2 regions of the Bacillus sp. AC266 genome follow, and region 1 is predicted to be linked to the other one. Evidence: riboswitches for the same ligand, from Rfam matches in the RefSeq annotation. Region 1 holds a riboswitch; the other holds the start of a gene.

What was found. Region 1 has a riboswitch for S-adenosylmethionine ahead of AC0IXC_RS26940 (MetQ/NlpA family ABC transporter substrate-binding protein). Riboswitches for the same ligand answer to the same signal wherever they lie in the genome.
Region 2: it holds a riboswitch for S-adenosylmethionine, as region 1 does, so the genes downstream of both, AC0IXC_RS10400 (bifunctional homocysteine S-methyltransferase/methylenetetrahydrofolate reductase) here and AC0IXC_RS26940 (MetQ/NlpA family ABC transporter substrate-binding protein) in region 1, are expected to answer to the same signal.

What each region holds. Positions count from the first base shown of each region.
Region 1 covers NZ_CEEDEC010000010.1:11,912-19,759, forward strand. Annotated here, with positions in the region: gene AC0IXC_RS26915 (DoxX family membrane protein) at 1-21, opposite strand, end outside; gene AC0IXC_RS26920 (DUF5068 domain-containing protein) at 181-1,482, opposite strand; gene AC0IXC_RS26925 (SDR family oxidoreductase) at 1,983-2,759, shown strand; gene AC0IXC_RS26930 (methionine ABC transporter permease) at 2,808-3,476, opposite strand; gene AC0IXC_RS26935 (methionine ABC transporter ATP-binding protein) at 3,451-4,491, opposite strand; gene AC0IXC_RS26940 (MetQ/NlpA family ABC transporter substrate-binding protein) at 4,504-5,316, opposite strand; SAM riboswitch class I at 5,402-5,515, opposite strand; gene AC0IXC_RS26945 (NAD(P)-dependent alcohol dehydrogenase) at 5,596-6,504, opposite strand; gene AC0IXC_RS26950 (DUF6612 family protein) at 6,650-7,414, shown strand; gene AC0IXC_RS26955 (FAD-binding oxidoreductase) at 7,533-7,848, shown strand, end outside.
Region 2 covers NZ_CEEDEC010000002.1:558,822-566,669, reverse strand. Annotated here, with positions in the region: gene metH (methionine synthase) at 1-3,249, opposite strand, end outside; gene AC0IXC_RS10400 (bifunctional homocysteine S-methyltransferase/methylenetetrahydrofolate reductase) at 3,249-5,081, opposite strand; SAM riboswitch class I at 5,152-5,261, opposite strand; SAM riboswitch class I at 5,464-5,577, shown strand; gene AC0IXC_RS10395 (methionine biosynthesis PLP-dependent protein) at 5,667-6,779, shown strand; gene metC (cystathionine beta-lyase) at 6,776-7,848, shown strand, end outside.

The DNA.
Region 1 (7,848 bases):
TCTTAAAAAATTGATAACCATTGAAATCCCTCCAATGTATTGTATTTACATGTTTATTATATATCCATTGTGAATAAATTCACAATGGATAAAGTGTGAACAAAAATGGTGTTTTTATAAAATAAAAAAGGCATATAACAATCATATGTTATATGCCTTTTCTAATATATACTTAGTAATTTATTTAGGTAATGTAAATTTAACTTTTTTACCTTGTGAAATATCTTTAGCTTCTTTATTTCTCATAGGTCCTAACTCAATCTCAAAGCTTTTTTCTTTCCAAATCTTTTCGTACTGCTCTTGATCTAAAATATATACTTGCAGCAATTCTCCAGATGTTCCAGTTTTAACTGCAGCGTTATAGTCGTAATTTAATAGCATACCTTCATTAATCGTATATTGTGTACCATCATTCACTCTTAATGTAGAGCTTATAGGAGATAGTGAAACGTCTTGAGCATCTTTGTTATCAAGCTTGAATTTTACTGTTAACAGAACAAGACCGTTTTTAAAATTTGCAAAGCGTGGAGCTTCGACGGAATTTGGTGTGAATTGAGTGAATTGGTATCCGTCTAATGTAACATTAACAGCGCCTAATTCTTGGCTGTTATTAATACTTGATTTCTCTTTTAACATTTTTTTATCGCCCATGTTATTAGCTGTAGCTTTATCTTGGTAGAAAGTGTTATCTGTTGCAACCTTTTCAGCACCTTGTTTGTTTAAACTTAATGAAAAGCTTCCAGGACTTCCGATTGGAGCATCAAATTTTCCTTTATTAGCTTGTGCAGTTGGGACTGTGACTGAGACCGTTGAGAGATTTGAAATTTTCGCTAGATCATCTTTTCCGAATGGATAAGCGATATAACCAGAAATAGTTTCTCCTGCTTTTACTAAGTAATCATTCGTTGGAGCAAGCTTAGTTGGTAGCTGATCTTCTGTTGGAATTAAATCTCTATAGTTACTATATGCTTTCTGAGCACCAGTAAATGACATGTCCAATGCTGGCATATAATAAATATCTTTAGCTGAACTATTTTTTACGCTGTAGTTCACAAGAATAACTCCGCCCTCTGTTTGACGATTAAACGGAATGTCGAAGTTTGTATGGAATCCATTTAATTCAACTAATGTATAACCATTCATTGTTACTGAAACATCTTCAGCTTTATACACTTGTGGTTCCTTATTTTCAAAAAGAACTTTTGTTTTACCACCTGTTTCTTTTTCCATATAGGAAATCAGCTTAGAGTAATCGCTTGAGCTAGTAGCTGTATTTTCAGGCTTTTTATCTTCAGCTTTTTTATCTTCGGATTTTTTTTCTTCAGGTTTATTTTCTTTCGTTGTATCCGTTTTTTCTGTTTTGTTTTCTTGCGTTACATCTTCTTTTTGTTCTTTATTTGTCGTATCGCTTTGACCACAGCCAGTTATTACAAAAGCTGCTACGATTAGTGTAGAAAATAAAGAAAGTAATTTTTTTGACATGTTTCTTCCCCCTATTTGTTTAAAACCAGTTGGGTCTGTATAATCAGACCCTTTATATCTCTCACATTAGCCCCACGTTTTATTATAAGAAAGTGAACCAGTATTTACCAGTGTTTTTCTGGTTGTTTTTATTATTTTGATATCTTAATGATTATTTTTAATAGAAACATATTTAAAGCTTATATAGGTAATTACAATATTTTTCCGCCAAAAGAGAGAGAAGATTATCTTTTCTATTTTAAATATTGAATCTTTTTGTTAGAGTAAATAATAGAGATATATTGAAAGGGGACAAAGACTCGATATGTGTACGAACTTGTAATGATTAGAAATTAGATAGATGAATTTTTCTCTCATAAGTGAGGGTTTATTTAGCTATCTGTAAATCATTCAAGGACTGCATATTTAGCTTGTACATCCCCTTTGTAAGGGTAGATGCCTATGTGGGGAAATTTATATCTCTTATATAAAATATGCGTCCTTTAAACTTGGAGGAGTATATGATGAATCAATTGAAAAATAAAGTAGCTGTTGTTACAGGTGTTAGTCGTCTAGACGGTATAGGAGCAGCTATTTGCACGGAGTTAGCAGAGGCTGGATACGATATATTTTTTACGTATTGGACAGAATACGATAAAGAGATGCCTTGGGGCGTTGATAAAAATGAACAAATACAATTAAAAGAAAAGTTGATACAAAACGGTGTCAAAGTATCGAGCATGGAGTTAGATCTAACTCAGAATGATGCATCAAATCAGCTTATAAATAAAGTTACTGAACAATTAGGGTACCCTCATATATTAATTAATAATGCAGCATATTCTACAAATAATGATTTCTCTAATTTGACTGCTGAAGAACTAGATAAGCACTACATGGTAAATGTTCGTGCGACTACATTGTTAAGTAGTCAATTTGCCCAAGGTTTTGATAAGAAATCTGGTGGTAGAATTGTGAATATGACGTCGGGACAATTTAAAGGACCTATGGCAGGAGAATTAGCGTATGCAACAACGAAGGGAGCAATTGACGCTCTTACTAGTACGTTGTCAGCGGAAGTGGCCCATTTAGGGATAACAGTGAATGCAATTAATCCAGGTCCAACTAGTACAGGATGGATGACTGAGGAGATAAAGCAAGGATTAAGACCGATGTTTCCTTTCGGCAGAATTGGTGAGCCAAAGGATGCAGCAAGACTTATTAAGTTTTTAGTGAGCGAAGAAGCCGAATGGATTACAGGGCAAGTTATTCATTCAGAAGGTGGATTTAAGAGATAATTTTATAATTAAAAAGAAGGTATCTCATTTCAATGAGATACCTTCTTTTTAATCTTTCTTCAATCTTCGTGCAACACCATTCCCTAAAGACTGTAATCCTTGAACGAGGATAATCAAAATAAAGACTGTTGCATACATTACTTCAGGTTCGTAGCGTAAATGTCCGAATCGATATGCTAAATCACCAAGGCCGCCAGCACCTACAAGTCCAGCCATTGCTGTTGCACCGATTAAGCCGATCGTTGCGATTGTTAATCCAAGTACGAGAGACGGGCGAGCTTCTTTAACCATAACGTGCCAAATGATTTTTAAAGTAGAGACTCCCATTGCTTGATATGCTTCAATGACACCGCGATCCACTTCTAATAAAGCAGTTTCCATTAAACGGGCAATGTAAGGGGCTGTGAAGACAACAAGTGGTACGATAACACCTTGCACGCCAATGGACGTTCCCATTAGAAACTTTGTAAAAGGTAAAATGAAGAATAATAGAATGATAAATGGAAGAGAACGAATGATATTAATAACTGTATTAAGAATAGGATAGATAATCTTATTTTCTCGCTGTCCACCAGGTCTCGTTAAAACAAGTGTGACGCCGAGTGGTAATGCAATAAGAATAGAGATAAGTAGTGAAATAGATGTCATTTGAAATGTTTGAATTGTTGCTTCCCATATTACGTTACCCCACTCATCCAAAAAGGACTTGTTTCCCATAATCTGTTCTACCTCCTTCTACGATGATCCCTTGTTCTTGTAAAAATGATAAGGCACGGTGTACTTCACTTTTTTCACCTTGCATATGAACGGTCAGTTTCCCATATGCCTCATGTTTTAACTGCGTAATATTGCCTGATAAAATATTCGGATATACGTGGAAACGTTTTGTAGCGATAGCTAACGCTGGTTCTCCTGAAGCGGTTCCTATAAATGAAAGTGTTACGATTTCCCCGGTGCTTTGTAGTTCTTTCTGTACATCTTCTGGAATTTTAGCTGCAAACGCGCTATTTACAAATTTCTTCGTTGTTACATGTTGTGGGTTTGTGAAAATATCTTTTACGGTTCCACTTTCGACTACCGCCCCATGTTCCATTACAGCAACTTGGTCACAAATACGCTGGATGACATTCATTTCGTGTGTAATTAGCAAAATCGTAATTCCGATTTCTTCGTTGATCTTTAATAATAAATCAAGAATAGAATCGGTCGTTTCCGGATCTAATGCGCTCGTTGCTTCATCACTTAATAAAACTTCAGGCTCATGAGATAGTGCGCGAGCGATCGCTACACGTTGTTTTTGACCACCAGATAATTCACCTGGATAGGCATCTTTTTTATTAAAGAGATCAACAATGCGTAAATACTTTTCTACCCTTTTTTCAATTTCATTTTTGGGAAGACCAGATAGACGTAAGGGTAGTGCGATATTTTCATAAACGGTAACGGTTTTAAGTAAATTGAATCCTTGAAAAATCATGCCGATCTTTTTTCTCGCCTTTGCGAGTTCTTTTGTCGATAAGGTTGTTAACTCTTGTTCATTTACAATGATATCTCCTGTCGTTGGTTTTTCTAATAAATTTACACAACGGATTAATGTACTTTTACCAGCGCCACTATATCCGATGATTCCAAATACTTCGCCCTTTTTTACTTTAAGGGAAGTTGATTTAAGAGCCTCAACATTCCCTTTTTTTGTTGTAAATACTTTGGAGACATTTTTTAATTCAATCATTATAGTCAGCTCCTACCAAGACGGTAAAACAGAACCATCGAATTTTTTCTCAATGAAATCTTTTACTTCTTTAGATTGATAAGCTTTCTTTAATTTATTAACAACAGCATCATCTTTATTTTCAGTACGAACAACGACCCAATTCACATATGGTGAATCTTTTCCTTCGCGGAAAATAGAATCTTTCGCTGGGCTTAATTTTGCACCTAATGCAAAGTTTGTATTAATTGCAGCTGCCTTTACTTCACTTAGTTGTGTTGGTAATTGAGATGCCTCTAATTCAACAATCTTTAAATTTTTCGGGTTTTCAATTACATCTTTTGCAGTCGCTTTTTCTGTAGCTTTTGGATCAACCTTTAAAACACCTGCTTTTTCAAATAGCTTTAAAGCACGAAGCTCATTTGTTGGATCATTTGGGACAGCGATTGCATCGCCCTCTTTTAATTCTTTTACATCTTTTAAGCTTTTAGAATATACACCCATAGGGAATGTTACTGTGGAAAATACTTCAGTTAATTTCATGTTGCGTTCAGCTTTAAATACGTCTAAATAAGATTTAGTTTGATAGCTATTTACATCGAGGCTTTTTTCATCTAAAGATACGTTTGGTGCTACATAATCATTAAATACCTTTACATCAATTTCGAGACCATCTTTTGCTGCCACTTCTTTTACCTTTTCAAAAATTTGTTCATGTGGTCCGCCTGTTACACCGACAGTAATCTTTTTCTCATCTAATGCTTTTACCTCTTTATCAGAATTAGCACCACACGCACCTAACAATAATACAGCTCCGCTTACAATACTTAATAATACCTTTTTCATCTATAATTCCCCCTTAATATACGTTCCAAAATAAAAAGCACCTCTCAAAAATAAGAGAGGTGCCGAATAGACGAAATAGGTTCCTCTCTTATCTTCCAAAACGAAAATCGTTCTGCAGGAATTAGCACCTTAGCTTATACGTTCTAAGCTCGGTTGCCGGGCATCATCGGGCCAGTCCCTCCGCCACTCTTGATAAGAGTATGTGTATGTAGTTTTTAAATATGGTACTAATAGTAAATCTTACAAAAAGAATTGTCAATATTATTTTCTGAATATATTTTATTTTAAGGTAATCGAAACGTTCCCTTTTTTATGTCCCTTTTCCACATACATATGAGCTTCAGCAATTTCTTCTAATCGGTAAGTTCTATCAATAACGGGCTTTAGTTTTTCCGTTTCGACTAGTTTTTTTAATAGAATCATATCCTCTTTACTTACCTTGGCCATCATTCCATTAACAGATACATATTTTCCATTGGGTGTTAATGTATTTGTACAAAGGGATTTTTTATACTTCCCAACTGCATCAAATATAATATCGTAGCATTTGCCTTGCTTAGTAAAATCTTCTTTCGTATAATCAATTACTTTATCAGCTCCTAAAGATTGCACGAGTTCAAAATTTGAATTACTACAAACAGCCGTAACGGTCGCGCCGAAATATTTAGCAAGTTGTACAGCAGCTGTTCCTACTGATCCGGAGGCACCATATATGAGCACTTGTTGCCCTTTTTTTATACGGCCCTTTCTCAGGAAATGTAATGCTGAAGTTCCACCAAAAGGAATAACTGCCGCTTCTTCATACGTCACATTGGTAGGTTTTAATGTTATTAATCCACTTTCATGTACGCATGTGTACTCGGCATAACCACCGAGGTTTAGTTCTGTTAATGCAAAAATTGGATCACCTTTTTTAAATTGAGTTACATCTGTTCCTACTTCTTCGATTTCACCGGATAACTCTACGCCGAGTACAGGTTTTCTCGGTTTTCTGAAACCTAATATGATCCGCATAGGAATCCAAAATAAGAGGGGGCTATTAAAGCCGCGTATTCTACAATCTCCAGTCGTTACACTTGTTGCGTGAATTTTAATTAATACTTCGTTCTTCTTAGGTGTAGGTTTCTCTATATTTTGAAGCTGAAGAACGTTAGGTGGTCCATACTGTGTGCAAATAATCGCCTTCATAATGACCTCCTGAAATGAGTTGTTGTTATTTACATCATATTTAAAACCTTCATTAAACATGTCGCTATATAGCGAATAAAGATTAAAAATTATATAGATTTCGTAGGAAAAGAGGTGATATTATTTTGAGAAAGGGGGCGACATTATGAAAAAAACTATTTTTATTTCAAGTTTAGTGCTTGCAATCAGTCTGGGGGTAGGGTGTAGCAATGAGAAAACAACAAAGACTGATGAACCGAAAAAAGAAGCCATGCAAAAAGAAAAGGAATTAGCAGCGAAGGATGTTTTCAAGAAAACGAACGAAGCTTTTAAAAATGAAGAAAATGTAACGATGACATATGATGTAGGGATAAAAGCTGAGGGAACAGAGATGGATATATTAAAGGCTAAGATGCAATTAGAGCCAAAGACAAAGAATTCTCGTTCTGAAATGAATATTTCTGGTACAGATGTTGTAGTGTATACAGTGGATGGTAAAGTTGCTGGTGAGGTGAAAAACCCTAATACAGGAGAAGTTATAACCGTACCAGAGGAGCAATTAAACGCTGGTGGAATGAAAGCGACTCAAGATATTATAGATAAGTTAGAAGTACCAGCAGTAGTTTTAGATAAAATGAAGATGGAGAAAAGCGGAGATAAATATAAACTGAAATTTACATTAAAAGGGCAAGAAACAGAAAGTATGTTAACTAGCATGGATGAAACGCAGAAGAAAATGCTACAAGCACAAAACGCAAAGATAGAAGAAGTGGATGCAGAATATATCATTACAAAAGATTTTAAATATGAATCAGCGAAGATAGATATGATTATGAGTAGTAATGGTAAGGATAAGGCACACATTATTACGAATGCAAAATATACATCGTACGAAAAGTTTGAGCCAATACAGCTGCCAGCAGCAAAGTAACAGTCTTGATGAGGGAGGGACCTAAAATAAAGGGTCTCTCTCTTTTTTGTTAATACCTTCTTCGTAGGAAAGTAGGTACAATATGAAGAGGAAGAACGTTAGAAGAGGAGAGTGCCATTTGAAAAAAAGAAAGATAGCAGTTGTTATTGTAGCGTATACAGTGTTGCTCGCGACATCTGTATATACATACAAAGGGCAACTGGATCATCCTATTATGAGTGATGTAGGGAAGTTGCTTCCAACGAAAATTAAACGTGTTGAAAATGCTGAGGATGAACGTTCATTAAAACAGTTAGTGCAAGATGCAAATGTTTCTGGAGAGAAGATTTCTATTGCAGGTATGCAACATAGCCAAGGCGGACAGACGTATTATCCGAACGGTACGATGCTTGATATGAAAGGATATAATGAAATATTAGAATTCGATCCGGAGA
Region 2 (7,848 bases), on a different contig from region 1:
TGGGCATGCTGGATAACCAAATGATACGCGTATTCCTCTATATTTTGTACGGAATCTCTCTTCCATCGTCAGTTCAGGTGAATCTGGAATTCCCCAACGATCACGAATGAGCATATGTGTTTTTTCAGCAAGTCCTTCTGCTAATTCAAGTGCTAACGACTGAATCGCATGACTGCGTAAATAATCTCCCTTCGCCTTCCACTCCTCTGCAATATCTCGAACCCCTTCTCCAACGGTAACAGATAAGAAAGCGACATAATCCATCTCATCTCCAATCGGGCGTATATAATCTCCTAAAGTACGGTATGGTGCTTTCCCTTGTCTCGGAAATTCAAATCGCTCTATAATACGTGTGTGATCTTCCGGATCGTATATAATTATATTTTGTCCATCACTTTGCGCCGGGAAAAATTGATACACCGCTTTTGGGCGTAACCAAGATTGTCCTTCTTGTAATAATTCATCAATTAAATCATTTAGCTCATGTGCTCTTTTATCCCCTTCTTGCAAGAGTTTTTTTACGTTTCCTTTTAACCCAAGATGGTGTCCAATTAACATTTGTCTATTTAAAAACGGTGCAAGATGAAGGGCAGGAATATCCCGTAATACAACTCGTTTCGTCGAATCTGGCACTATAACAGTTGCTTTTGGCAACGGCTCAATAACTGCGGGAATTTCTATTTTTTTCTCCTCTTGTTTCACAATATGAAGATGGCGTTCCTTTTTATCTCGCTTCATCTTTTCACGTTCTTCTTCTTTTTGTAATTTGTTAATAATATCAAGACCTGTCATTGCATCACTTGCATAACATACGAGCCCTTTATAAGATGGAGAAATACGATTATCTGTAAATTTCCTCGTTAGTGCTGCACCACCTACAACAATTGGAATATCAATATTCGCTGCTTTTAAATCTTCAGCAGTCGTTACCATTTGTTGCGCTGATTTTACTAACAAACCAGAAAGGCCAATAATATCAGGTTTCTTTTCTTGTACTTCTTGAACAATTCGATCCGAACGAACATTAATTCCTAAATTAATAATTTCATATCCGTTATTTGATAAAATAATTTCAACAAGGTTTTTCCCAATATCATGTACGTCTCCTTTAACAGTCGCTAATAATACTTTCCCTTTTTTTGCACTCTCACTAGATTCCATATGTGGCTCTAAGTAACTTACGGCAGCTTTCATACTTTCAGCACTTTGCAATACTTCAGCAACGATAAGCTCATTACCATTAAATAATCGCCCCACCTCATCCATTCCTGTCATAAGCGGCCCGTTAATAATATCCAGAGGTTTTCGTCCTTCTGTAAGCGCGAGACTTAGATCTTCTTGTAGTCCTTGCTTCGTACCTTCTACAATATAATTTGCCAGTCGTTCATCAAGTGTTAGCGTTTCTTGTATAACGACATCTTTCTTTTTGGCAACACGATAAAAGTTTGTAAATTTTTCTAACGTCTCTTTCGTCGTTTCAAATAATAATGCATCCGCAAGACGTTTTTCTTCCTCTGGAATTAACGCATAGCGTTCTAATTTTTCCGTATTAACAATCGCATAATCTAATCCTGCTTTCGTTGCATGATATAGAAAGACAGAGTTTAATACTTCACGTCCAGCTGGTGGTAAACCAAAAGATATATTACTCACACCTAGAATCGTTAAACATTCTGGTAACGCTTCTTTAATAAGACGAATTCCTTCTATAGTCGCTGCCGCTGAACCTATATATTCTTCATCACCTGTTCCTACAGGAAACACAAGCGCATCAAAAATAATATCAGATGGGCGTATACCATACTTTTTCGTTAGTAATTCATAGCTTCTTTTAGCAATCTCTATCTTTCTTTCTGCACTAACTGCCATACCATCTTCATCAATTGTCCCTACAACTATCGCAGCACCGTATTTCCGAAGAAGGGGTGTCACTTTTTCAAAACGTTCTTCTCCATCCTCTAAATTAATAGAATTGATAACACCTTTTCCTTGAATATAAGTAAGAGCTTTCGCCATAACATTTTCATCTGTTGAATCAATCATAATCGGTACTTTTAACACTTTCGTAACTTCTGCCAAGAATCTTTCCATATCTTCTATTTCATCACGATCAGGGTCTGCCATACAAATATCAATAATATGAGCATTTTTCTTCACTTGCGCTCTTGCCACTTCAGCAGCCTCTTCAAATTTCCCTTCTGCTACTAATCTTTTAAACTTACGCGATCCAATTACATTCGTCCTTTCTCCAACAAATAAAGGCCTCATAGAATCATCATATTGCAACGCTTCTAGTCCACTAATTCCATGTCCAACCCTTTCATGATGCTCACGAGGATTAATCGAGGCAAGCGCCGATTTCATTACACGTATATGTTCTGGTGTTGTGCCACAACAACCACCAATAATATTAATCCATCCTTCTTCAGCAAAACGTTTTACTTTTTCAGCAAGTGACGCTGGAGATTCGTGATAATGCCCATCTTCATCAGGAAGACCAGCGTTTGGATAACACGAAATATAACACTCCGATAAATCAGATAGGGAACGTATATGTTCCCTCATAAATTCTGGACCAGTAGCACAGTTTAATCCAACCGATAATGGCTTCATATGCTCTACCGATAAATAAAAGGCTTCGATCGTTTGACCCGCTAAAGTCGTTCCCATCGGTTCAATTGTTCCAGAAATCATAATAGGTACTATTTTGTTTAGTTCTTCAAACGCCGATTGAATTCCAATGTACGCAGCTTTCACATTACGCATATCTTGACTCGTTTCAACGAGTAATACATCAACTTCTCCTCTTAATAGTCCTCGCGCTTGCCTTGTATAGGCTTCAATTAACTCTTCAAAAGTCACACCACCTGTAACACTAATCGCTTTCGTCGTTGGTCCCATCGCTCCCGCAACATACACTTCTTTCCCACTTTCTTTAACCGCTTGCTTCGCCAAAAGCGCTGCCCTTTCGTTTAACTCTTCATCTAAATGAGACAATGCATAATCACTTAATACAATATTTGTTGCACCAAACGTATTCGTTTCAATAATATCTGCTCCAGCTTCAATGTAGACTTTATGAATATTTAAAATAACATCCGGTCTTGTTTTTACTAAATATTCATTACAACCTTCGTATTCTTCTCCTCCAAAATCTTCCGCTGTTAAGTCTTCTTGCTGGATCATCGTTCCCATTGCACCATCTAATATTAAAATTTCATGTTGTAATCTCTTTTCTATTCGTTTCATCAATTAATACCTTCTTTCACTTCTTGCTTTTCTCTCACATATTTCACGAGATGTTCTGTAATTTCATATTTTAAAAACGGTGTAATAAGATAAATACCGTTAAAGTATTTCATCGCCGCATCGATCAACTCTTGTGAAATACGAATCCCTTCCTCTATGGCTGCATCTTTCGTTTCATGTCCATCCATTCTTTGTCTTATCTCTTCAGGGAGAGTAATACCCGGCACTTCAAAATGAAGAAAATCTGCGTTCCGCTTACTTACTAACGGCATAATTCCAATAAAGATAGGTTGTTCCAAATGCTTTGTCGCTTCATATACTTCTTCTATTAAGGCAACATCATATATCGGCTGCGTTAAGAAATATTCAGCACCAGCATCAATTTTTCGTTCCATTCGCTTGACCGCTGCTTTTAAATGCCTTACATGAGGATTGAATGCACCTCCAACAGAAAATCTTGTTGCCGGACCAATTGATTTCCCTAAAATAGAGCGTCCGTCGTTCATCTCTTTAATCATTTTAATGAGCTCTATCGATGACAAATCATATACAGAAGTTGCACCTGGGAAATCACCAACGCGCGCTGGATCACCAGTTAAAGCTAGCACTTCCTCCATACCTAATGCTGATAATCCAAGTAAGTGAGACTGTAGTCCAATGACGTTATGGTCTCTACACGTTAAATGCGTCAATACTGGAATATCATGCTTCGTTAATAATGCACCCATAGCCATATTCGAAACACGAGGAGATGCTAATGAATTATCTGCTAGAGTAATAGCATCCGCTCCAGCCCTTTTCAGTGCTCTTGCCCCTTCAAAAAAACGCTGCGTGTCTAACGTTTTCGGTGGATCTAATTCCACTACAACTGTCGTTTGTTTCTTTGCCTTTTCTGCTAGAGTAACATGAGCTCTCGAACGCTTCTCATGTGTATGGACCACTTTAGGCCTTTGAATCGTCTCCTTTGCTATTACAGGTGCAACATTTGCAATAGCACGTTTCATTCCTTCAATATGTTCCGGGGTAGTACCACAACAACCACCTAATAAACGAATACCTTGTTCAATAAATTTCGGTGTCATTTCTTCAAAATACGCTGGACTTCCCTCATATACGTAACGCCCTTCCACATAATTCGGGAGACCTGCATTCGGATATGCTGATAAATAGCCATTTTGAGGAATCGATATCATTTTGAAAGCTTCCGTCATGTGAAGCGGGCCTAGTTGACAGTTCAATCCAACAACATTGGCACCGTAATCTAAAAGCTGTTTTAATATTTCATTGACATCATTCCCATTTTGAGTCGTACCTGCCTCATGTAACGCTAACTGAGCAACAATCGGAATATTCGTTTGTTTACGCAATACTTTAACCGCATGCAATAATTCAAATTCATCATAAAAAGTTTCTAATAGTAATCCATCAACCTGTTCTTCTAGTAAAGCACCTGCCTGCTCAAGTAACATAAATTCTCGCTCTATATCAGTCGTTGTAACAGCACCAATATGTTTCATACCTCCAATTGTCCCTAAAATTGCATTCCGATCTGTTACTGATGCTTTCGCAATATTCACTGCCGCTTTATTAATTTGGACAACTTGATTTTCTAGACCATACATGCGGAGTTTCGCTTCATTCGCACCATACGTATTCGTTTGAATAACATCCGCTCCAGCAGCTACATATTGTTTATGGATCGATATAATTAAGTCCGGGTCAGACAAATTCAATTCTTCAAAACTACTTTGTAAACCATGCGAATGTAATAACGTTCCAACCGCACCATCACCTATTACAATTCCTTTTGATAATAAATCTAGTAATTTCACGAATCTCCCTCATTTCTATCAATATAAAAACCCCCTCTTCACTTTGAAGAGGGGGACATAATTGTTCCTCCTCTTATTATGCAAAACACACGTTTTGCAGGTTTTAGCACCGTTTCAAACATTTAGTTTGAAGGTTGCCGGGTTTCACAGGGCCTTTCCCTCCACCGCTCTCAATAAGAGTTTGTCTTTATTATTTTATTTATGTAGCTAAAAGGAAATACGTTCCCATTTTAACAATGTTTGTTAATTTTTTATAAATTTAGCACGCACTAAAATAAAAGTCAATGACACTTGCGGAAAAATAAAAATTATTTAAAATAAAGTTGCAATTCAATTATCTTTTGTTGTAAAGTTAAAACCATAATAAAATTTCATACGAACATTCTTATCTAGAGAGGTAGAGGGACTGGCCCTTTGACGCCTCAGCAACCATTAACATTCATTCGTTAATAAGGTGCTAATTCCAGCAAATTGTGAAAGATTTGACAGATGAGAAGAAGACTCTATTCAATCCGAAAGCCTTCTTCTTAGAAGGCTTTTTTTATTTTCACTTAGTCGTTCACTTTAAAAAGGGGGAATTTTCACATGTCAACAATCGAAACAAAACTAGCACAAATCGGGAACCGTAGCGAAGCTACAACAGGAACGGTTAATCCACCTGTTTATTTCTCAACTGCTTATCGTCACGAAGGAATTGGTAAATCTACTGGATTTGACTATTCAAGAACTGGAAATCCAACTCGCGGCCTTTTAGAACAGGCAATTGCAGACTTAGAAAGCGGTGAGCAAGGGTATGCCTGTAGTTCAGGAATGGCGGCTGTTCTCCTTGTCCTTTCACTATTCCGTTCCGGAGATGAGCTTATCGTATCTGAAGACTTATACGGGGGAACATATCGTCTATTTTCCGAACATGAAGACAAGTGGAATATTCGATGTAGATACGTAGATACACAATCTATTAAACAAATTGAGCAAGCAATCACATCTCAAACGAAGGCTATTTTCATAGAAACACCGACTAATCCATTAATGCAAGTAACTGATATCGTAAGTGTAGCAAGTGTAGCGAAAAGGCACGGACTACTTCTTATTGTAGATAACACGTTCTATACGCCTTATATACAGCAACCATTAACAGAAGGTGCAAACATCGTCCTTCATAGCGCAACTAAATATTTAGGCGGTCATAACGATGTACTAAGCGGACTTGTCGTTGCGAAAGGGAAATCTCTTTGCGAGGAGCTTGCTCATTATCATAATGCCTCTGGTGCTGTCTTAAGCCCGTTTGATTCATGGCTATTAATTCGAGGCATGAAGACTTTAGCACTTCGCATGAAACAGCATGAAGAAAACGCTCATGCAATTGTTGCTTATTTAAATGATGAAGATGGTGTGACAGATGTATTTTATCCAGGAAGAGGTGGTATGATTTCATTTCGCCTTCAAGATGAAACTTGGATTAATCCTTTCTTACAATCTTTATCCTTAATTACATTTGCTGAAAGTCTTGGCGGTGTCGAAAGTTTAATGACTTATCCAGCAACGCAAACTCATGCCGATATTCCAGAAGATGTTCGAACAGCACGTGGTGTGTGTAATCGCCTTCTCCGTTTTTCAGTCGGCATCGAAAATAGCAACGACTTAATTCGAGACTTAAAGCAAGCAATTAAACTTGTAAAAGAAGGTGTAAGAATATGAGTTATTCCATAGATACGCTTTTACTGCATAATCAATACAAGCATGACTCACACACAGGAGCTGTTAACGTTCCCATCTATAACACATCAACATTCCATCAGTTTGATGTAGATGCTTTCGGAAAGTATGACTATAGTAGATCTGGAAATCCAACACGTGAAGCTCTTGAAGATATCATTGCTTTATTAGAAGGCGGGACAAAAGGATTTGCCTTTGCATCAGGCATTGCAGCCATTTCTACTGCATTTCTCCTTCTTTCACAAGGTGACCATGTTCTTATTTCAGAAGATGTATATGGAGGTACTTATCGAATTGTTACTGAAGTTCTCTCCCGTTATGGTGTTTCACATACATTTGTTGATATGACCAATGTGGAAGAAGTAAAAGAAAACATTAAACCAAATACGAAGCTCTTTTATGTAGAAACACCTTCTAACCCACTTTTAAAAGTGACAGATATTCGTGCTGTTTCTAATCTTGCAAAATCTATTGGTGCTCTTACTTTTGTTGATAATACATTTTTGACACCACTATTTCAAAAACCGCTTGATCTTGGCGCTGATGTCGTTCTTCATAGCGCTACAAAGTTTATTGCTGGTCATAGCGATGTCACCGCCGGATTAGCTGTCGTAAAAGATGAAGAACTCGCTCAAAAGCTCGGCTTTCTACAAAACGCTTTTGGTGCTATTTTAGGACCGCAAGATTGTTCTCTCGTGCTTCGCGGCATTAAAACATTGCATGTACGTCTCGAACATTCAGCTGCAGGTGCCAACAAAATCGCAAATTTTTTACAAGAGCACACTAAAGTTCAAAATGTCTATTATCCTGGCTTACAAACACATCTTGGATTTGACATTCAACAATCTCAAGCTACATCAGCCGGAGCTGTCCTATCTTTCACTTTACAATCAGAAGACGCACTCCGCCAATTTTTATCAAAAGTAAAATTACCTGTCTTCGCAGTTAGTTTAGGTGCTGTCGAATCGATTCTTTCCTACCCAGCTAAAATGTCACATGCAGCATTGTCGCAAGAAGCTCGTGATGAAAGAGGTATTTCTAATTCATTACT